One region of the Dactylosporangium sp. NPDC000521 genome, then DNA from elsewhere that is predicted to be linked to it. Evidence: riboswitches for the same ligand, from Rfam matches in the RefSeq annotation. Region 1 holds a riboswitch; each other region holds the start of a gene.

What was found. Region 1 has a riboswitch for cyclic di-AMP ahead of ACFY3L_RS14040 (C39 family peptidase). Riboswitches for the same ligand answer to the same signal wherever they lie in the genome.
Region 2: it holds a riboswitch for cyclic di-AMP, as region 1 does, so the genes downstream of both, ACFY3L_RS05190 (NlpC/P60 family protein) here and ACFY3L_RS14040 (C39 family peptidase) in region 1, are expected to answer to the same signal.
Region 3: it holds a riboswitch for cyclic di-AMP, as region 1 does, so the genes downstream of both, ACFY3L_RS06865 (NlpC/P60 family protein) here and ACFY3L_RS14040 (C39 family peptidase) in region 1, are expected to answer to the same signal.
Region 4: it holds a riboswitch for cyclic di-AMP, as region 1 does, so the genes downstream of both, ACFY3L_RS44440 (C39 family peptidase) here and ACFY3L_RS14040 (C39 family peptidase) in region 1, are expected to answer to the same signal.

The regions. Positions count from the first base shown of each region.
Region 1 is NZ_JBIAYW010000003.1:840,784-845,787, forward strand. It holds gene ACFY3L_RS14025 (cupin domain-containing protein) at 1-41, opposite strand, end outside; gene ACFY3L_RS14030 (Ig-like domain-containing protein) at 154-1,296, opposite strand; gene ACFY3L_RS14035 (hypothetical protein) at 1,403-2,284, opposite strand; cyclic di-AMP (ydaO/yuaA leader) riboswitch at 2,574-2,715, shown strand; gene ACFY3L_RS14040 (C39 family peptidase) at 2,891-3,736, shown strand; gene ACFY3L_RS14045 (transglycosylase domain-containing protein) at 3,759-5,004, opposite strand, start outside.
Region 2 is NZ_JBIAYW010000001.1:1,085,606-1,090,609, forward strand. It holds gene ACFY3L_RS05180 (DEAD/DEAH box helicase) at 1-434, opposite strand, end outside; gene ACFY3L_RS05185 (serine/threonine protein phosphatase) at 504-1,496, opposite strand; cyclic di-AMP (ydaO/yuaA leader) riboswitch at 1,770-1,949, shown strand; gene ACFY3L_RS05190 (NlpC/P60 family protein) at 1,957-2,946, shown strand; gene ACFY3L_RS05195 (VOC family protein) at 2,970-3,374, shown strand; gene ACFY3L_RS05200 (ADP-ribosylglycohydrolase family protein) at 3,486-4,367, shown strand; gene ACFY3L_RS05205 (hypothetical protein) at 4,396-4,941, shown strand; gene ACFY3L_RS05210 (dienelactone hydrolase family protein) at 4,936-5,004, opposite strand, start outside.
Region 3 is NZ_JBIAYW010000002.1:234,326-239,329, forward strand. It holds gene ACFY3L_RS06860 (methyltransferase domain-containing protein) at 423-1,169, opposite strand; gene ACFY3L_RS06865 (NlpC/P60 family protein) at 1,233-2,201, opposite strand; cyclic di-AMP (ydaO/yuaA leader) riboswitch at 2,228-2,373, opposite strand; gene ACFY3L_RS06870 (ABC transporter ATP-binding protein) at 2,665-3,438, shown strand; gene ACFY3L_RS06875 (ABC transporter ATP-binding protein) at 3,456-4,220, shown strand; gene ACFY3L_RS06880 (AMP-dependent synthetase/ligase) at 4,217-5,004, shown strand, end outside.
Region 4 is NZ_JBIAYW010000022.1:142,740-147,743, reverse strand. It holds partial or broken gene ACFY3L_RS44445 (hypothetical protein) at 1-349, opposite strand, end outside; cyclic di-AMP (ydaO/yuaA leader) riboswitch at 586-728, shown strand; gene ACFY3L_RS44440 (C39 family peptidase) at 1,141-1,803, shown strand; gene ACFY3L_RS44435 (ferric reductase-like transmembrane domain-containing protein) at 1,862-3,172, shown strand; gene ACFY3L_RS44430 (FMN-binding protein) at 3,197-3,736, shown strand; gene ACFY3L_RS44425 (DUF305 domain-containing protein) at 4,261-4,968, shown strand.

The sequences.
Region 1 (5,004 bases):
GGGGCCTGCCGGCCTCGGCTCGGGGCACGGACGACTTCCATGGACTTTCCTCTCTGGTTGAACTCCTGGATCGAACTCTTGATCGGACTCTTGATCGGATTCTGGATCGAACTCTTTGTCGAATTCGCTGGATCTGAGGACCCGGCCGGCGCGTCAGGCCTTGTAGTCGGCCCAGGACAGGTCCCATGCGGTCCAGCCGTCGCCCGGGTCCAGCGGCACCCCGGTGTTGCGCGTGATGACCGGGTCGCCGACGAGCGTCTGCTCGTACAGCCACTTCGCGTTCGCGGTCGAGACGTTGGTGCAGCCGTGGGAGACGTTGCGTTGACCCTGGTCGCCCACCGACCACGGCGCGGCGTGGATGTACTGGCCGCCCCACGTCAGCCGCATGGCGTACTGCACCGCGACGGTGTACTCCGGGGTGCGGAACACCGTCGAGGCCTCCCGCGACATGATGACGGTGGCGCCGCTCGACGTCGGCGTCGACGGCTTGCCGAGGCTCACCGGCATGGTCCGCACGAGCGCGTCATTCTGGTAGACATTCATCTGCTTCGTCGCGTTGTCGATGTCGATGGTCAGCTTCCGGCCGATCGTGACCGTTGCCGCGAAGTCCTCGTCGGCGTGGCCGGCGCCGATCCGCACGCCGTTGAGCGCCTTCCGTGCGGTGATCTTCGTGCCCGGCTGCCAGTAGTGCTCCGGCCGGTACATCACCTGCCGGCCGCCGAACCAGTGCCACGCACCGGCCTGCGGCGGGTCGCTCTTCACGAAGAGACGCTGCTGCACGGCGGCGCGCGACTCCTGCGGAACGTCGGAGCCGAACTCCACGACGATCGGCATGCCGACGCCGTAGGTCCCGCCGTTGGTCAACATCAGGTCGGACGTGACGACCGGGCCGGTGGGCTTCGCCGCCGTGGTGAACGCCGTCTCCCGGGTCACGGGCTTGTTGTCGGTGCCGACGGCGGTGACCTTCGCGGTGTAGGCCGTGCCGTAGCGCAGCGCGGTGGCGGGCACCCAGGAGGAGCCGTCGTCGCGGAACTCGCCGGCGACCCGCTGCCCCGCCGCATCGGTCAGGACGACCTCGGTGATCTTCCCGTCGTTCACCTTGGTGCCGATCTCGGTGCTGACCGCCACCCCGGACTCGCCCGCCGCCGGGCTGACGGCCAGCCCGACCACCGGCGGGGGAGCGGTCCACTTCGCCGCCGTGGGCTTCTTCGACCCACTGTGACACCCCGACAGGCCCAGTTGCGCTCCCACCGCGAGCGCGACCAGCGCCACCGCGGTCCGGCTGGGCCCCCTCATGTGTTCTGCCTGTGCATGGACATGGGGGCATCGTCATGCGCAACCGGGCGAGGCCGGGCCGGTAAACGAGTGATAATGCGTGGGACCTGCGGTGAGCGCGGCGGAATTACCGCATGACGGCGTCCACGATCTGCTGTGCGAGCCCTTCCCATTTCGCATAGGCGTCCGGGTATGCCGACCGCTGCACCATCTGCGCGGCGATCGTGACGGCCTGCTGCTCCCAGCCCTGGATCTGGGCCAGGGCCGCGAAGAACCTGCGCGCGGACTCGTGCGGATCCATCAGCTGGTCGACCGAACCCCAGCTCGGCCGCTGCTGGAAGAGGCCGACCGAGTCGTAGTCGTACCCGACACCCTCGTTGGGGTGCTGCAGCGACTGCGGCACGTTCGGGTTCGCGAGGTTCCGCAGGTGGCTCTCCTGCAGGGCGGTGGCGATCCCCACGACGGCCGCGCGACGCGGCAGGCTCAGCTGCCGTGCCACATCGATGATCGCGACGGCGTTGTTCATCTCCGCCTGGGTCAGCCCGCCGACAGGCGCGTGCACGGTCGGCGACGGCGCCGCCGGTGCTGCCGGTTGTGTAGCGGCCGGTGCCGGGGCGGCCTTCGTCGGTGCCGGAGCGGCCTTCGTCGGTGCCGGGGCGGCCTTCGCCGCCGGCGGCGTGGCGTCGCCCGTACTGTCGGCGGTTTTCCGGGTGCGGCTGCGCGAGGCCGGCCCGTCGGCCGCCGAGCGTCCGGTGTTGCCGGCGTCGGCGGCGAACGCCGCGCTGTCCGCCGGCACGGCGACGGGTCCGGCCGACGACGACAGCGTCGTGGACAGGCCCATCACCGCGACCGCGACGGCGGCCACGCCGTACCGGCGGATCCCGGCCGGCACGGGTGCGCGCAGCCGGAAGGGGACCGCGTGCCGCCCACGGCGGGACCGTCGGAGGTGGCGGGGACCGTGTGGGTGCGCACCGCTGAGCTGCTGGTCATCGTCGGTGCCCGAAAACATCCGGCGAGCCTAGAGGCGGCCCGGATCCGGGGTCGTGCCGGGCGTGCGAACCTGCCGACCGGACACTGGGCGGGCCGCACGGTGCCGGGGCGCGGTCGGCGAGGTGCGCCAGTGCACGACGCATCCGACCGGCGGGCGGCCCGTGACCCCCGCGGCATGCACCCGGTCCGTTCGCCATGCCGTCGTCACGCCCGGTAGCCGAGCAGCGTGCCGGATCCGGTGGCTTCTCGCGGCCCCGATATGGTCCTCGCATTCGCCCGGTCTGCCGTCACCCAACTCGGATGACACCGCGGCGGATCCGCTGAGTCGCGTCCGCGCGAGCCGGGGAACCAAGCACCACCGGGGTGAATCCGCGGGGCCGAGCCTCGAGGTAGGGCGATCCTCCCGCCCGAACCCGTCAGCTAACCCGGTAGGCGGCACCGGAAGGAGCACTCATGCAGCCATTGACCCGGCATCATCCGTGTCGCGGCACCTCGACCCGCAGCCTGGCCCGGTAGTCACCGACCCTCACCACACCGGCCCGCGGCCGGCGTGGAAGCCCCCTCTCCGGATCACGTCCGGCACCGGCAACAGCAGCCGTCATCCAGCATGTCTGTCGAGGTACCCGTGAGCTACCTGTACAAACCCAGGCACCAGACCGCCGTCCCGTCGCGCTTCCGCGTGCTGCCGATCGCGGCCGCCGCGGCGGCCCTCGCGGTGACGGGGGCAATCGGCGTGGCCGTGCACGCCTCGGCCCCCGCACCGTCGGCCGACACACAGTCGCTGACCGCCGCGGATTCGTCCCGGTCCGGCGCCGCTCCGGCCGCGCGTGATCGGCAGCGGACGCAGGCGGCGCCCGACGCCGCGACCAGCCCGTCGAAGGCCGCCACCGGCGCGGCGCCGACCAAGCCGACCACGCAGGCCGCGCCGGCCACGCCCGCCCCCAGCACGCCGGCCGTCCCGGCGGCCAAGGAACTCGCGTACCGGTTCGCCTGGCAGGAGAACTTCTACTTCTGCGGCCCGGCGGCGACCCGGATCGCACTGACCGCGCGAGAGATGTACCCGTCCCAGTCCGAGATCGCCCAGAGCCTGCACACGACCGTCAACGGCACCAACTCCGCCGACGACACCACCCGGTCGCTCAACGAGTACACCAAGACCTCCTTCTACAAGTCGCACTTCATCACCGGTCAGTCGGCCACCCAGGCGGAGATCGACCAGATGCAGGCGGACATCGTCAACGCGATCACCAAGGGCTACGCCGTGGTCGCCAACATCGCCGGCTCCACCGTGGACGACAAGGGAGGCGCGCACTCGTACCCGGGCGGCCACTACCTCACGGTGGTGGGGTACACCAACGGCGGCACGACGGTGAAGATCGCCGACCCCGCGGACGCCCTGGGCGTCGGGTACTACACGCTGACGACGGCCAAGCTCGCGCACTGGACCGCCCTGCGCGGATACTCCGCCTGACGCGGCCGTCAGCGGGGCGCGGTCAACGACCCAGGGCCCGCGCCCCGCTGGGTGGCCGAAATCCCTGGACCGGCTGGCCGCGCAGCACGGTCGCCATGGTCTGCGCGACGGCGGCGTTGACCGAGCCGGAGATGCCGCTGCCCACGTGGTCGTTGGGGTTGTCCACGTTCACCGCGATGCCGGCCGCCGCGATCTGCGGAGTGAAGCCGACGAACGTCTCGGTCGAGTTGTATTCGGAGCTGCCGGTCTTGCCCGCGACCGGGCGGCCGCCCAGGATGCCGGACACGTTCTCCGCCGTGCCGCCGTCGCACTTGTTGTAGGCCGACGACCGGCTGACCGGGCACCGTGCCGCGTCGGTCGCGGCAGCCGCCACGTCGGCGGTGATCGCCTGCCGGCACTTCGGTTCGGCGGCGTCGACCGGTTTGCCGTTGGTGTCGGTGATCGACAGTACCGGCAGCGGCTGGCAGTACAGGCCGCCGGCGGCGATCGCCGCGTAGGCGTTGGCGAGGTCGAGCGGTGTGGTCGAGGCGACGCCGAGGGTGAACGCCCCCCACTGGTCCGCCTTGGCCGCCATCGCCGCGTCCTCGCTGGAGCGGAACGTGATGCCGAGCCGCTGCGCCATCTCGACCACGCGGCGCGCGCCGATCTGCTGTTCGAGCCAGACGAAGTACGTGTTGACCGAACGGCCGAACGCGTTCCACATCGTCCGGTCCCCGTCCATCCAGCTCGGGGAGTCGTTCCCCGGGCACCACTTTCCGCCGCAACTGCCGGGGCCGCTGGCCGGCCACACGGTCGCCAGCCGGCTCGGTGCCTTGTACCTGGTGCTCAACGGCATGCCCGCGTCGAGGGCGGCGAGCATGGTGAACATCTTGAACGTCGAACCCGCCTGATACCCGGCGACGCCACCACCGCCCGCGACGAGCTGGTTGACGGTGTTCGGGTACTGCGGATGCTGGGGCGGGTTCGGATCCAGGCTGTAATGGCGGTTGACGGCCATCGCGAGGACCCGGCCGTTGCCGGGGGTGACGACGGCCATCGGCATCGACCGTGCGCTGCCGTAGCCGTAGACGCTCAGCGACTGGTTGAGCGTGGTCGCCTGGACCCCCGGGTCGAGCGAGGTGACCACCGTGTAGCCGCCGGTGCGCAGCGCCTCGTCGCGGTCGGCGCGGGTGGCGCCGAACTCCGGCTGGCTGCCCCACCACTGGCGGAAGTAGTCGCAGAAGAAGCCCCAGTCGTTGTGCTGCTGCGGGACGGACACGCAGTTGTTG
Region 2 (5,004 bases), on a different contig from region 1:
ACCTCCCGCCACTGCGCGAGGGCCCGCACCAGCCGCGTCATGTCCGCGTTCTTCGGGTCGAACTCGATCCTGAACTGCAGCGAGTCCCGCGCGGCCCGCTTGAGCTGCTCGGCGGCGTGCATGGTCTTGCGCGCCGTCTCCGCCCCGATCCCCGGCACCTTCGTGAGCCGATCGGGCCCGGCCTTCAGCACGTCCGCCACCGAACAGATCCCGTGCGCCGGCAGCTCGTCCAGCCGCGCCCGGCCGTCCACAGTGTCCTTCACCGTCTCGATCGACATCGTGCCGATCGCGGCCCACACCTGCGGCTCCCGCGCCACCTCGTACGCCGCGACGACCTCGTCCCGCGCCGCCGCCACGGTCCCGGCGATCGTCCCGGCGTCGCCGTGCACCTCGTCGGCCCGCGCCAGCAGGGCACGCGCCTCCCGCGGCCTCATGCTCGCAGCGCCGGCATACATGCTCTTGAAGGTACCGATACAGCGGCGGTGCCGCTCGGCGCGGGCCGGTCACTCGGGGAACGGCGGGGTGCGGCTCACGCCGTACACCTTCCAGAAGAAGTCGTTCATGGCCGCCGCGACCGGAGCGTGCCGGGTGACGATCTCCGCGAACGGTGCGGGAAGCCCGTCGGGTGCCGCTCCCGCCGCGCAGCGACGCAGGTAGGCGTGGCGCTCGGTGGTCCCGGTGATCCCGGCGACGTTGGCGACGATCCAGTTGAGCAGCTCCCGCACGGCATATCTCGCGTCGTGGTCGCGGTGCCGCTCGAGGAACGCCCGCTCCTGCGCGGAGAGCTCGAACCGGGGCGACGTGGCCAGCCCGAGGTCCGTCAGGTAGAGCGTGTCGCCGTCGGTCAGGATGTTGCCGAAGTGCGCGTCGAAGTGCAGCAGCCCGTTGGCATTCATGAAGGCGACGTCGGCGGTCAGGCGGTGCTCAACCGTGCCGACGGCGTCCGGATGCTCGCGCAGCCACGCGTCCAGGCGCTGCGGGACGTACTCGAGGAACAGCACCACGCTCGCCGACGCCGCCGCAAGGGCCTCGAGGCGCCGCCGCACCGCCGCCGATCCGTCCCAGTACGCGACGGCCCGGTCGATGTCCTCGTGCTCCTCGGCGGGCGGCGGCGCGCCCGGCAGCACGCGCCAGTGGTACAGCAGCGGAAACGCCTCGGTCCTACCGGCCAGCACCCAGCTCGTCGTCATGGTGTTCGCCGCGAGCTCCCGCCACGCGCCGAAGCCCCCGCCACCGTGCGCGACGACGCTGTAGTGGCAGGACGTCGGGAGCTCGAACAGATTCGCCGTCGAGCGCACGTGCCGCGGAAGGCGCTCCAGGTCGGTCAGCGCGAGCCGCTTCACGAAGACCGGCGTGCCGGCGACGCCCAGCAGGGCCGAGGCGCCGCCGACACCGACGCCGAGCGCCTGGGCGTTGTCGACGAGCCGGGCCAGCCTGGCGTCGCTGAGCAGGGCCAACTCCGTGGAGACGGCGCAGTGTCTGCTCAGCCGGGACATGGCGGGAGCCTAGTCCTCACTCCGATCCCGCCGGTGGCACCGGCGCCGCCGCCATCGGGCTCCCGCGGGTGTCCCTCATCCCGGCCGCCCTCGCCCTGCTGGCCGTCGCCGGCCTGGCCGTCATGGCCCGCTCCGTCGATCGCCTCCGGTAGAGCGCTCGGCAGGTCTGTCTTGTGTCTTCGTTAAGTGTGGCTTAGATCGAGAGCTGACAGTGCCGCGCCGCGTTACGTTTGGCCCGGCCTGCCGGACGTCGCCCGCCCCGCCGGGGTGGCCGGGCAGCCACCGCCGAGTTGTCGGTCGCGCGTGTTCGATGCGGGCGGCCGGTGAGCCGGGGAACCAACCGGGGCCTCCCCATGGGGTGAATCCGCGCCCGCCACACCGGGGCGCGGTAGGGCGCGCCTTCTTCTCGCCCGAATCCGTCAGCTAACCCGGTAGGCGGTCACCGAAGAAGGACTGTGCCGTGTTCAACGGACGCACGACGCTCCGCGCCTCGGTCGTCGCACTGGCAGTGGCGGCGATGATCGCCCCGGCCTGCGCCGCGCAGGCGGACCCGACGCCGCAGGAGCTGCAGGCTCAGATCGACAAGGGCAACCAGGAGGTCGAGCACGTCGTCGAGCTGTACAACAAGGTCAACGGCGACCTGGAAGCCACCCAGGCGGCGATCACGAAGCTGCGGGCCGACATGGCGCCGCTGCAGGACACCCTGACGGCGGCGCAGGACAATGCCGCCGCGCTCGCGGTCAACGCGTACAAGTCCGGGGGCAACCTCGGCACCTTGTCGCTGATGCTGGGCGCGACATCGACCGACACGCTCAGTGCCCGCGTCGGCACGCTCCAGCAGATCTCGCACAGCCAGCAGCGGGACCTGGCGGCGTACGCGGCGGCGAAGGGCGCGTTCGACACCGAGCAGCGGCGCCTCGACGAGACCCTTGCCGCGCAGAGCCAGCAGAAGACCGAGTTGGAGACCCGGCGCAAGAAGATCGAGGGCGACATCGCCCGCCTCGACGCGCTGCAGGCCAAGGCCGAGGCGGCCGCCGCGGCGGCGAAGGTCAAGACCACCACCCCACCGCCGGCGACGAACCCGGCCAAGCCGCCGGCCGTGTCCGGCAACGCGGGCAAGGCGGTCAACTACGCCTGGGCGCAGCTCGGCAAGAAGTACGTGTGGGGCGCGGCCGGCCCGAACACGTTCGACTGCTCGGGGCTGACCATGATGGCGTGGAAGGCGGCCGGCGTGACACTGCCGCACAACGCCGCGCAGCAGTGGTCGAAGGTCCGCCACATCTCCCGGAGCCAGCTCGCCCCCGGCGACCTGGTGTTCTACAACGGCCTCGGGCACGTGGGCATCTACATCGGCAACAACCAGATCATCCACGCCCCGAACAGCCGCACGGTCGTCAAGGTCGCTCCCGTCGACATCGACACGCTGTACGGCTACGGCAGAGTCGCGTAACCACGGACGGTAGTCTGCCGGGCATGCGCACGTTGCATCTCGGGCTGCGGGTCACGGATCTGGAGCGCTCGCTCGCGTTCTACACCGCGGTCGGCTATTCCAAGGTCGGCCACGTCCCGGAGACCGGGTTCGGCAGCCTGACGATGCTGCGGCTGCCCGGTGACCCGTTCGTCAGCCTCGAGCTGGTGCACGACCCCGCCCGGCCGGTCGTCGACACCGGCGCCGTCAACCACCTCGTCGTCCAGGTCGACGACCTCAGCACCACGGTCGCCGACCTGGCCGGCAGGGGCCTCACGGCCGAGCCGCCGACCGACCACGGCGAGGGCATGGCCACGTCCTGGCTCACCGACCCCGACGGGTACCGCATCGAGCTCGTACAGTGGCCGCCGGGCCATCCGGAGGGCATGACCGAAGCCGACTTCGCCTGACCGCCGGCCATTCGTGCGGCCGGCCGCACGAAGCGGTGGGCGCACGAAGCGGTGGGGGCGGTGCGCGGAAACGGTTCGACAGGTGCGGTGACCGGCTGCCACGATCGGACGGTGATCACCGACGTCGACGCCGCGACCCGTTCGTTGCACGGGACGGCGTTGGGCGACGCGTTCGGCGAGACCTGGTTCTTCCGGCCCGCCGACCGGATGCAGTGGCAGATCGAGGAGCGGCTGGTGCCGAAGGGGCCGTGGCCGTGGACCGACGACACCGCGATGGCCGTCTCGCTGTACGGGACGCTCCGCGACCACGGCCAGGTGGTGCAGGACGACCTGACCCGCCGGTTCGCCGATGCGTACGCCGCCGACCCGTACCGCAACTACGGCCCGTCCATGCACGGCGTGCTGCAGGCCGTCGGCGACGGTGCGGCCTGGCGGTCGGTGACGGCCGCGCAGTTCGGCGGTCAGGGCTCGTGGGGCAACGGCGCCGCGATGCGCGTCGCCCCGCTGGGCGCCTGGTTCGCCGACGACCTCGACCTGGTCGTCGAGCAGGCGGCGCTGTCCGCGGCGGTCACCCATGCGCACCCCGAAGCGACCGCCGGTGCCGTCGCTGTCGCCGTCGCGGCCGCGCTGGCGGTCCGGCGGGTGCCGGCCGAGGAGCTGCTGCCGCAGGTGGCCGCGCGCACACCCGACGGCGAGGTCGCCGCCCGGCTCCGCCTGCTCTGCCGCCGACCGTTCGACCGGGAGCCGCGGTGGATCGCCGGTGAGGTCGGCTGCGGAACGCTGATCTCCGCCCCGGACACCGTGCCCTACGCGATCTGGTGCGCCGCCCGGCACCTGGACGACCTCGCCGAGGCGCTATGGGCGACCGTCAGCGCCGGCGGCGACATGGACACCACCTGCGCCATCGCCGGTGGCATCGTCGCCGCCCGCACCGGCCTGGACGGGGTGCCCGCGACATGGACCGACGCTTGCGAGCCGCTCCCAACCTGGTAGCGGCCGAGACACGACCGAGGAGTTGACCGTGACCAGCACACCCGACCAGCTGTCGGTACAGCAGCGGCAAGACCTCATCGACGACTTCGTCGCCACCGTGTTCGACGGCGTGACCGACCCCGACGGCGCCATCGTGGCCGGCTGGATGCGGGAGCTGCCCACCGGCCTCGCGGACGACCCGACCGGCGCGCGGGCCGCCGCGTGGCTGGAGCTCGCCGAGCTCGTCGCCGACACCGCGTTCCGGCGCAAGCTGCGCACCATGGTGCTGAGCGACCCGCGGCTGGAGTTCGGGATGAACATCCGCCCGCTCGTCCTCGCCCACGCCGGCGACGCCGTCGAGCGCGGTGTCGCCGCCGGCTCGCCCGAGGCGCGCGCGATCGTGCGCCGGATCGTCCCAGCCGACCTGCCCGCCGAGGAGACGGCCGCGTTCGTCCGATGGCTGGAGCTGGTCGCCGACGCCCGAGTCGAGCGCTACTGGCAGCTGCTCGCCACCCTGAACGGCACCGAGGCGGGGCCGCCGGCCGTGCCGGCGTTCACCTGGCTGCTCGCCGCGCTGCGGGCCGTCAGCTCATGAAACAGGCGCCAACAGGTCGAGCGTCCGGCGGATGAGCAGGGCGGTCGCCTCCGGGTCGTAGGT
Region 3 (5,004 bases), on a different contig from region 1:
TGTTGGGACGCTTAGGTATCGTTTAGGTCACCGATCATCGATCTGTGCCCACGTCCCGTAGCGGTGCCGGCCCGTCCGCGCCACCCGGCGCGGACGCCACGGGACCGGCCGCCGATGCCCCGCCCCGTGACGCAGCGTCAACAGCGGCGGTGTCCGGTTGGCGGGGCGCTGTCAGGAATCGCCTCTTGGGTCCGTTCGATGGTGTGTCGTCCGGTCGACCGCCGGCGGCGCGTCCAGGCCGGTCCGGGCCGCGTCGCAGCCCGGGTGGCGCGGCTGGTCGGCGGGCCTCCCGGCTGATCGCGGCCTCGAGATCGGCTCGGCGGCCCCACGGCCGGTTGTCAGGGCGCCGGGGTCGGCTCGGCGCGGCGGTCGGTGGGCGGGCGTCAGGGCCGCCTCGGCGGCTCCACGGCCGATGGGCGAGGTCAGGGGCGCCGGGCCACCACGAAGAGGCGCGGGAAGGGCAGGATCGTGCCGAACGGTTCGCGGGGGTAGCGCTCGCGCAGCGCGGCGGCCACCCTCGCCCGGAAGTCGTCCAGCTCCGCGCCGGACAGCGCGTCGAAGTAGGGCCGCAGGCCGGTCCCGCTGAACCACTCCAGCACCGGGTCCTCGCCGGGCAGGACGTGGAAGTACGTCGTCTCCCACGCGTCCACGACCAGGCCGAGCCCGGCGAGGGTCCGCACGTACCAGGCAGGCTCCTGCACCGGCGTCGCACCGCGCGGCCCCAGGACGGTCGGGTCCAGGATGTCCGCGTCGAGGATCGGCCCGCCCGTCGGGACCTGGAACGCGAGCGTGCCACCGTCGTCGAGCGCCGCCGCGAGCACCGGCATCAGTGCGGCGTGGTCGTCGACCCACTGCAGGGAGGCGTTGGCCACGATGACGTCCACGGAGCCGCGCTGCGGCCGCCACCCGGCGATGTCGCCGAGCTGGAACGACAGTTGCGACGTGCCGAGCGACGCTGCCTTGGCCAGCATCTCGGGGGAGGAGTCGATGCCGAGCACCGCCGCGTCCGGGAACCGTGTCGCCAGGGTCGCGGTCAGCGTGCCGGGCCCGCACCCGAGGTCCACGACCGCGACCGGCGCGGTGGTCTGGATGCGCGCCACCAGCTCGTGGAAGGGCCGCGCCCGCTCCTCGGCGAAGCGGCTGTACTGCTCAGGATCCCAAGAGGCCATGCCCCAATCCTGCCGGGCATGGCCTCTCGCTGAAGTACTGAAGTGCTGGCGCCGAAGCGCGGGCTACCTGACCCGGCCGAAGCCCCGCAGGTTGCTGCGGTTGGTCGAGGAGACCTGCACCGTCTTGCCGGTCGTCGGCGCATGGATCATCTGACCGTTGCCGATGTAGAGCCCGACGTGCGTGATGTTGCTGGTGGAGGTGCCGAAGAAGACCAGGTCACCCGCGGCGGCGTCGGCCTGCGAGACCCGGGCGGTCCCCCTGTACTGGTCCTGGGCGACCCGGGGGATGGTCTTACCCGCGGCCTTCCACGAGGCCAGCGTGAGGCCTGAGCAGTCGTAGCTGCCCGGGCCGGCGGCGCCCCACTTGTAGGGCTTGCCGATCTGGTTCCACGCGAAGGTGACCGCCTGGCCCGCGACGCCTGACACCGCGGGCGGCGGGCCGGCCGGCTTGGTGACCGCGTTGGTCTTGGTGCTGCCGGCCGCGGCGGCCCTGCGCTTGAGATCCTCGAGCTTCTTGACGTCGCCCTCGATCTTCTTCTTCTTCGTCTCGAGCTCGGCCTTCTTCGCGTTCTCCGCGGCGAGCGTCTCGTCGATCTTCTTCTGCTCGTCGGCGAGCTTCGTCTGGGCCTCTTTGTAGGCCCCGATCTCCGCCTGCCGGTGCTTGTTCATCTGCTGCAGGGTGGAGAGCTGGTCGATCAGCGTGTCGGAGGACTGCGAGTTGAGAATCACCGACAGGCTGCCGAAGTTGCCGGAGGTCTTGAACGCGGCGACCGCCAGCACGTCGACGTTCGCGGTGGCCGTGGCCGCGCTGTCGGCGAGCGGCTGGAGCCGCTTCTGCAGGTCCGCGTTGGCGGCCTGCGCGATGGCGAGATCCTCGTTGACCTTGTTGTAGGCCTCGACCGTCGCCTCGAACTCGTCGCCCACCTTGTCGAGCTGGGCTTCGATCTCGGCGAGGGTCGGATCTGCCTTGGCGACACTCGCGGGCGCCACGATCGCCAGCGACACCACGCCGATGACGAGTGTGCGCAGCAAGGACCGTCCTGGGGACAAGGGATGACCCTTCTTCACCGACCGCCTACCGGGTTAGCTGACGGGTTCGGGCGGGAAGAGTGCGCCCTACCGCGCTGTGCGGATTCACCCCGAAGGACTCTGGGTCCCCGGCTCGACAGCGCCAGAGCGGCGCTCGATTCGGCGGCGCTTGCCCGGCGCCGCCCGGGGTGGGCGACGGACTGCCGTGCAGGCCAGGACATAACTTAACGTGATCACCGGCGAAGCGAAACCCGCGAGCGTTGTTGAACATTGATTACCCCAAAAGTCCGAATCACGGCGGGTTGTCGCTCCACATCGGACAGTGATGCACCACAGAAGATGGTGTTGACGGACACACAATTGGGGCTTGATTCTGCTCTCAGACCCGGTTAAATACACGTAACTTTATTCACCGTCGATGCACATAGTTCGCCCACTCCGAACACCCCCGGAGGAGCGTCACCGGATGTTGCGTGTCCAGAACCTCGAGGTCGTCTACGACGACGTGATGCTGGTCTTGCGAGGCGTCAGCCTGCAGATCCCACCAGGACGCATCGTCGCGCTGCTCGGCGCGAACGGTGCGGGCAAGACCACGCTGCTGCGGGCCCTGTCGGGCCTGCTCGGCGTCCACGACGGCGCCATCACCAAGGGCTCCGTCACGCTCGACGAGAAGCCCATCCACCGGCTCAAACCCGCCGCCGTGGTCCGCCACGGCGTCTCGCAGGTGATGGAGGGGCGCAGGACCTTCGCCGAACTGACCGTCGAGGAGAACCTGCGACTCGGCGCCCACACCCGCCCGAAGGGCCGGGCTGAGGCGATGGACCGCATGTACACCCTGTTCCCGGTCCTCGCGCAGCGCCGCGGCAGCATCGCCGGCTACCTCTCCGGCGGCGAGCAGCAGATGCTGGCGATGGGGCGGGCGCTCATGTCGGACCCGGCGTACCTGCTGCTCGACGAGCCCAGCCTCGGACTCGCGCCGCGAATGGTCGAGCAGGTCCGCGACCTGATCGTGCAGATCAACCAGGCCGGCACCGGCGTGCTGCTGGTCGAGCAGAACGCGACCATGGCGCTGTCCATCGCCGAGCACGGATACGTGCTGGAGACGGGCAAGGTCGTGCTCGACAAGCCCGCCGCCGAACTGCTCGCCGACGACGACATCCGCGAGTTCTACCTGGGACGGGCCGAGCGGTCCTTCCGCGACGTGAAGCACTACAAGCGTCGCAAGCGCTGGCTGTCATAGAAAAATCAGGAGTAGCCGTGCTGCGTTTCGAAGACGTCCGGCTCAGCTTCGCCGGCGTCAAAGCCATCGACGGGGTCTCGTTCACCGTCGCGAAGGACGAGCTCTTCGCCGTCATCGGGCCCAACGGGGCCGGAAAGACGTCGATCTTCAATGTGATTTCCGGGGTGTACCGGCCGCAGAAGGGCAAGGTGTCCCTCGACGGCACCGACCTCACCGGACTGCGCCCGGACAAGGTCGCCAAGCTGGGCGTGGCGCGCACCTTCCAGAACGTCGAGCTGTTCCAGCACCTGACCGTGCTGGAGAACCTCATGCTCGGCCGGCACCACCACATCCGCTACGGCACGCTCGCCGCCATCGCGTGGCTCGGCCGGGCCCGGCGCGAGGAGATCGCCAACCGGGCCGTTGTCGAGGACATCGTCGACTTCCTCGAACTGGCGCAGTGGCGCCGGCTGCCGGTGGGGCTGCTGCCGTACGGCGTGCAGAAGCGCGTCGAGCTCGGCCGGGCCCTCGCGATGGAGCCGAAGCTGCTGCTGCTGGACGAGCCGGTCGCCGGGATGAACCTGGAGGAGACCGAGGACATGGCCCGCTTCATCCTCGACGTCCGCGAGGAGCTCGGCATCCCGATGATCCTCGTCGAGCACGACATGGGGCTCGTCATGGACCTCGCCGACCGGGTGATGGTCGTCGACTTCGGCGTGCCGGTGGCAACCGGGACCCCGGCCGAGGTGCAGACCAACCCCGACGTCCTGCGTGCCTACCTGGGGGAGGTGGAGCGAGCATGACGATCGCGGAACTGGTCAAGCGGCACGCGGAGCGCACGCCCGACGCCGTCGCGATGCGGGAGAAGCACCGCGGCATCTGGCGCGAGATCACCTGGCGTGACTACTGGAAGACCGCGGAGACCGTCGCCCGGGCGCTCAGGTCGCTCGGCGTCCAGCCCGGCGACCGGGTCGCGATCCAGTCGGAGAACCGCTCCGAGTGGCTCTTCGTCGACGTGGCGACCGTCGCGGTACGGGCGGCGACCGTCGGGCTGTACCCGACGAACCCGCCGGACGAGGTGCGGCACATGCTCGCCGACTCCGGCGCCCGGATCCTCTTCGCCGAGGACCAGGAGCAGGTCGACAAGGCCCTCGAGGTCTTCGACGACTGCCCCGACCTCGAATGGATCGTCTACCTGGAGCCCAGGGGCATCCGCGGCCGGTACCAGCACCCGAAGCTCATCGGGTGGAGCGATCTCCTCGCGTCCCACGAGGGTTCAGAGGAGATCGAGCTGGAGTCTCAAGAACACGACGTCGCCACGCTGATCTACACGTCCGGCACGACCGGGCGGCCCAAGGGCGCGATGCTCACCGTCGCCAACGTGGACTTCGCGATCCGGGTCCTGGTCGAGGGCGGCGGGTTCACCGACCCGCCACCGGGGCCGCACGACCTGTCCCTGTCGTACCTGCCGCTGTGCCACGTCGCGGAGCGGGTCTTCACGGTCTGGTTCAACGCCGCCGCCGGCGTCACCGTCCACTTCGGCGAGTCGATCGCGACCGTGCAGGCCGACCTGCGCGAGGTGCAGCC
Region 4 (5,004 bases), on a different contig from region 1:
GACGCAGCCGTGGCTCGAAGCGCCCCGCGAACGATGCCGCCAGCAGGGAATCACCGCCCGGCAACGCCTCGCCGCCCTTGTCGCGATCACCCAACCGGCCGAGGCGGCCGCGCTGCTGGACGCCGCCGCCGACATCGACCCGCACAGCGACGCCCTCGCCCGAGCCGTGGCACGTCGCGTAAGGCGGCGGTGCGAGGGAGTCGAGTGTGTCGGGTTCGAGGCGCAGGGAGGTGCGGCGGCGGGCGCCTTCGGAGAGGGTCTGCACGAGCAGGCCGGCATCCTGCAGAACCTCGACGTGTTGGGCAACGAGGTTCGTCGGCAGGTCCAGATAGCGCCGGTGAGGCGTCACCGAGGGTGAGTTATCTCCTATTGGCGGTAGGAGGCAGCGATCAATCGATGTGACCGCATATAACCTGCATGAGCCCTAGAGCTGACCCATGCCCTGATGCTGTCAACGTATTGAGTAGTCGGTCTGAGCGGTGATGATGTGCGGCTTCTTCCAGCTAGCGGGCCTTGGCAGGGCAGTGCCCCTTGCGTAACGTCATGGGTCGCTTGGTCCGGTTCATGCTCACGGCAGGTGACGCTGGGGCAGGCGCGCTGAGTCGTGCATGCACGAGCCGGGGACTCCCCGCACGTCTGGGGTGGATCCGTGGGCCGACGGCCTGTGGTAGGGCGACCTTCGCGCCCGAATCCGTCAGCTGACCCGGTAGGCGGACGCGTAAGGAGAGTTGTCTGTGCACAGCCGCTACCCCCATCGCCGAGGTCCTCGCAGGGTGCATGCCCGCCCGTCCGAGCACCGAGGGGCGTCAACAGTTCGCTAGTGCCGCCTGCTGTCACGCTGCGGATGGTCACAATCGCGTAGATGCCGGCCGCTCCGGTTGCAGCGGCTAGTGAGACCACGTTCCGGCGCGGCAGGGTGCTGCAAGCCCATGCCCCGTGCGCCACCCGTCCGGCTGCCGAGTGGCGAGCTGGAGCGTGCGCCGCGCACACCACCGCTCGCTGCCCGATGTCTGTTCATCGCATGTCGTCGCACGTCATACACGTATCGATCGCCCTGCTCCGGGCTGTTGGAGACTCATTGTGAACCCTGAATCCGTACAGCCGCAGTCCCACCGCGCCGGGGGTACCCGCCGGCCGCGGATGGCGGTGACCATGTGCGTGCTGCTCGCCGCGGCGGCCGTGGCAGGCATCGTGCTCAGTCAGCTCGGCGATCCTCCGGCTGAGCGCACCGCGGCGGCGGGCGCGCAACCACCGAAGGCCGTCGCGGCCGCGCCGCCGTCCGCGCCGACGACGATGCTCCTCAAGTACCAGTTCCAGCTGCAGCCGAACTACTACTACTGCGGGCCGGCGGCCACCCGGATCGCGCTCACGGCGGCCGGCCACGGCGTCAGTCAGGACGAGGCCGCGGCCATGCTGGGCACCACCACCAGCGGGACGAACTCGGCCTTCGACACCACCCGCGTACTCAACCAGGTGCTCGGACACGGCCGCACGCTATACCAGACCAGAGAGATCCCGGTCTACCCGGCAACGCCCGCGCAGGCCGCGCAGCTCCGGACCGACGTGCTGACCACGGTCGGCGGCGGACGGGCGATCGTGGCGAACATCGCCGGACACGTGACCGACACCGCCGGTGCCGTGCACGCCTACGAAGGCGGTCACTACCTGACGGTCGTCGGATACCGTGACGGCGGCGGCACGGTGAAGATCGCCGACCCGGCCAACCCGAGCGGGGACGGCACCTACTGGCTGAGCACCCCCAAGCTGGCCGACTGGATCTCCTCGCGTGGCTACTCGTATTGATTCCCGGCATCGCCGATCAACTGACGGTGGCAAGCCGGCGTCGTGGTGGCCGGCTGTCGTGGGCTCAGTCCTGGTGTCCAGCGTCCTGTTCGTGGTCACGCTGTGGGTGTCCGGTGGCGGTCTGCACGGCCTCGGCTCGCTGGCCGGCGGCGCTACGTCCATCGGCCGGCTGACCGGACTGGTCTCGGCCGACCTGCTGCTCATCCAGGTGCTGCTGATGGCCAGGGTGCCGGTCCTGGAACGCACCTACGGCCAGGACCGGCTGGCCCGCTGGCACCGGTGGATCGGGTTCACCTCGTTCAACCTGATGCTCGCCCACCTCGTGCTGATCACCGTCGGCTACGCGCGAACCCTCCACCTGTCCCTGGTGCGCCAGGCTTGGGAGCTGGTCGCCGACTACCCGGGGATGCTGCTGGCGGTCGTCGGTACCGCGGCGCTGGTCCTGGTCACCGTCACCTCGATCCGGGCAGCGCGGCGCCGGCTGCGCTACGAGTCGTGGCACCTGCTGCACCTGTACGCCTACCTCGGCGTCGGCCTGGCCCTGCCACACCAGTTGTGGACCGGCGCGGACTTCCTCACCGCGCCGTCGGCCCGGCTGTACTGGTGGAGCGCCTACGGAGCTTGCGCCGGCACGGTGCTCGTCTGCCGGCTCGGGCTGCCCGCCTGGCGCACACTGCGGCACCGTATCGAGGTCGACCACGTCGTGGCCGAGGCGCCCGGGGTGTACTCGATCCATCTGCGCGGGCGGCGCCTGCAGCAGCTGCCGGTCCGTGCCGGACAGTTCTTCCAATGGCGGTTCCTGTCCGGCCCGGGCTGGAGCCGCGCCCATCCGTACTCGCTGTCCGCGCAACCGGGCCGGGACCGGCTGCGCATCACAGTGAAGGCGCACGGCGACGGCGGCCGTGCCGTGGCCGCGCTGCAGCCCGGCACGAGGGCGGTCATCGAGGGCCCGTACGGCCGGCTCACCGCCGAGCGGCGCACCGCCCGTCGTGTCACGATGGTCGCCGCCGGCGTGGGCGTCACCCCGCTGCGAGCGCTGCTGGAAGAGCTGCCGTACGCCGCGGGCGAGGCGACGCTGCTCTACCGCGCCAGGAGCGAACCAGAGGTTCTGTTCCGCGACGAGCTCGACGATCTCGCCGCCACCCGCGGCGTGGACGTGCGGTACCTGGTGGGCGCCCGCGCCGAGGACGGATCGTGGCTGCCGGCCGGATGGTCCAGCGCATCCACCTTGGACGAGCTGGTTCCCGGCGTCCGGTATCACGACGTGTTCGTCTGCGGTCCCGACGCGTGGATGCAGGCGGTGGTCCGCGCCGCCCGGCAGGCGGGCGTGCGCGCCGGCCGCATCCACCTCGAAAACTTCGCCTGGTAGCTCGGCTCGAAGGAGACGTTCCGCGTGCACAGAATCACGCTTTGGCTGGCCGGCACGGCCGCGACGGTCGTCCTGGTGTTCACCTACCGGACCTCGACCATGGGGCCGGTCCGCCCGGCGCCCGCAGCCGCGGCACCAGGCACCGACACACCGGGAACTGCGGCACCACCGGCACCGCAGCACGCCGACGCGACCACGGACCCCGGTACCCCGCCGCAGGGCCCGGACGCCACCGCGGCCCCGCCAGCGCCCAGCCCCGGCACCGTGACCCGGTCCGGCGCCGTCCTCGTCGTCAACGGCCCGGCCGTCGGCACCATCTGGGGACCGGTCCAGGTCCAGGTCCGCATCGACAACGCCACCATCACCGACGTCACCGTCCTGCAAGCCCCCGGCGGATTCTCCCGCGAACTCACGGCGATCGCGGTTCCTCGCCTGCGCGCACAGGCCCTGACGTCGCAGAGCGCCCGCATCGACTCGGTGTCCGGCGCAACCCAGACCAGCGAGAGCTACCGCACGTCGCTGCAGGCCGCCCTTGACACCGCCCAGTTCCGGGCCACCCCGTGATCTCGCACGATGGACACGATGGATAGGAGCAGCGCTTAAGATGCCCCGCGGCGTTGCCTGCAGCCGGTGAGACGTAGTGACCCGTCTGCCCCGTGCCGACACCCGGGCCGCCGGGGTGGGATGCACCGCATGGCCCAGATGTGGACTCGCGAACTAGACGAGGACCGCTGGTGGTGCTCGCGTCCACGACGTACTGGCTCCCGCTCGCTGCCAGGCGCGGCGGCGATTGGCACGCTCAGACCGTCGACCCACACTGCGGCGGCGATGGATCAGGCACGCCGTCGGCGCGTGCCCGGGTGAGTTCCTGTTCCGTGGTGTTGAGCTCGCATAACGCCATCTGGTTCGGGAAGCATGCCGTGGATGTCCGGGCGTGTGGGACAGCGCCGAATCCGGCTGTGGACCGGACGGCAGCTCCGAGGTCACGCCGTCCGGGCGATGACGCCCGCGTTCGGAATGACCGCGTTCTCGGGGAAGCCGGTCGGGGCGAGGCAGCTCACCACACCGAGTCGAGAGAGTTGTGCGCCATGAGGCACTACACCCGAGTCAGCGCCGTGCTGGTGGGCGCCGCCCTCACTGCCGCCGTCACGCTCATCGCTTGCAGTGACACCGCAAGCGGCGGCGGTGGTCCTACGGCACCGAACAAGGGCAGCGTCAGCGTCAGTGTCAACCCGACCTTCAACAACGTCGACGCGATGTTCGCCCAGATAATGATCCCGCACCACGAGCAGGCCGTGGAGATGGCCGCCCTCGCCGAGACGAAAGCGACCGACCCGGACGTCAAACAACTCGCCGCCAAGATCAGTACCGAGCAGAAGGCGGAGATCGCAACGATGAAGGGCTGGCTGGTTGCCTGGGGCCAGCCGACCACGATGCCAAGCTGTCCTGGGATGCATTGCATGCCGAGCGGCATGATGCCAAGTGGAAAAGCGTCAAATGGCATGATGCCCAGCGGGAAGATGCCGAGCGGAATGATGCCCAGCGGGATGCCGACGATGCCGGGCATGATGTCCAGCGCGGATATGGCAAAGCTGAAGGCGGCGACCGGCACAGACTTCGACAAGCTGTTCCTCCAGATGATGATCGCTCACCACCAGGAAGCGGTCATGATGGCCCAGGCGGAGCTGGCCCATGGGACCAACCCGGACGCCAAGGCTCTCGCCGGCCGCATCGTGAAGACGCAGCAGGCCGAGATCGTGGCGATGCAGCAGATGGCCGGCCAACTGCATTCCTGACCAGACTCGGCGTACGGGACGCGGCGCCCCGCCCGG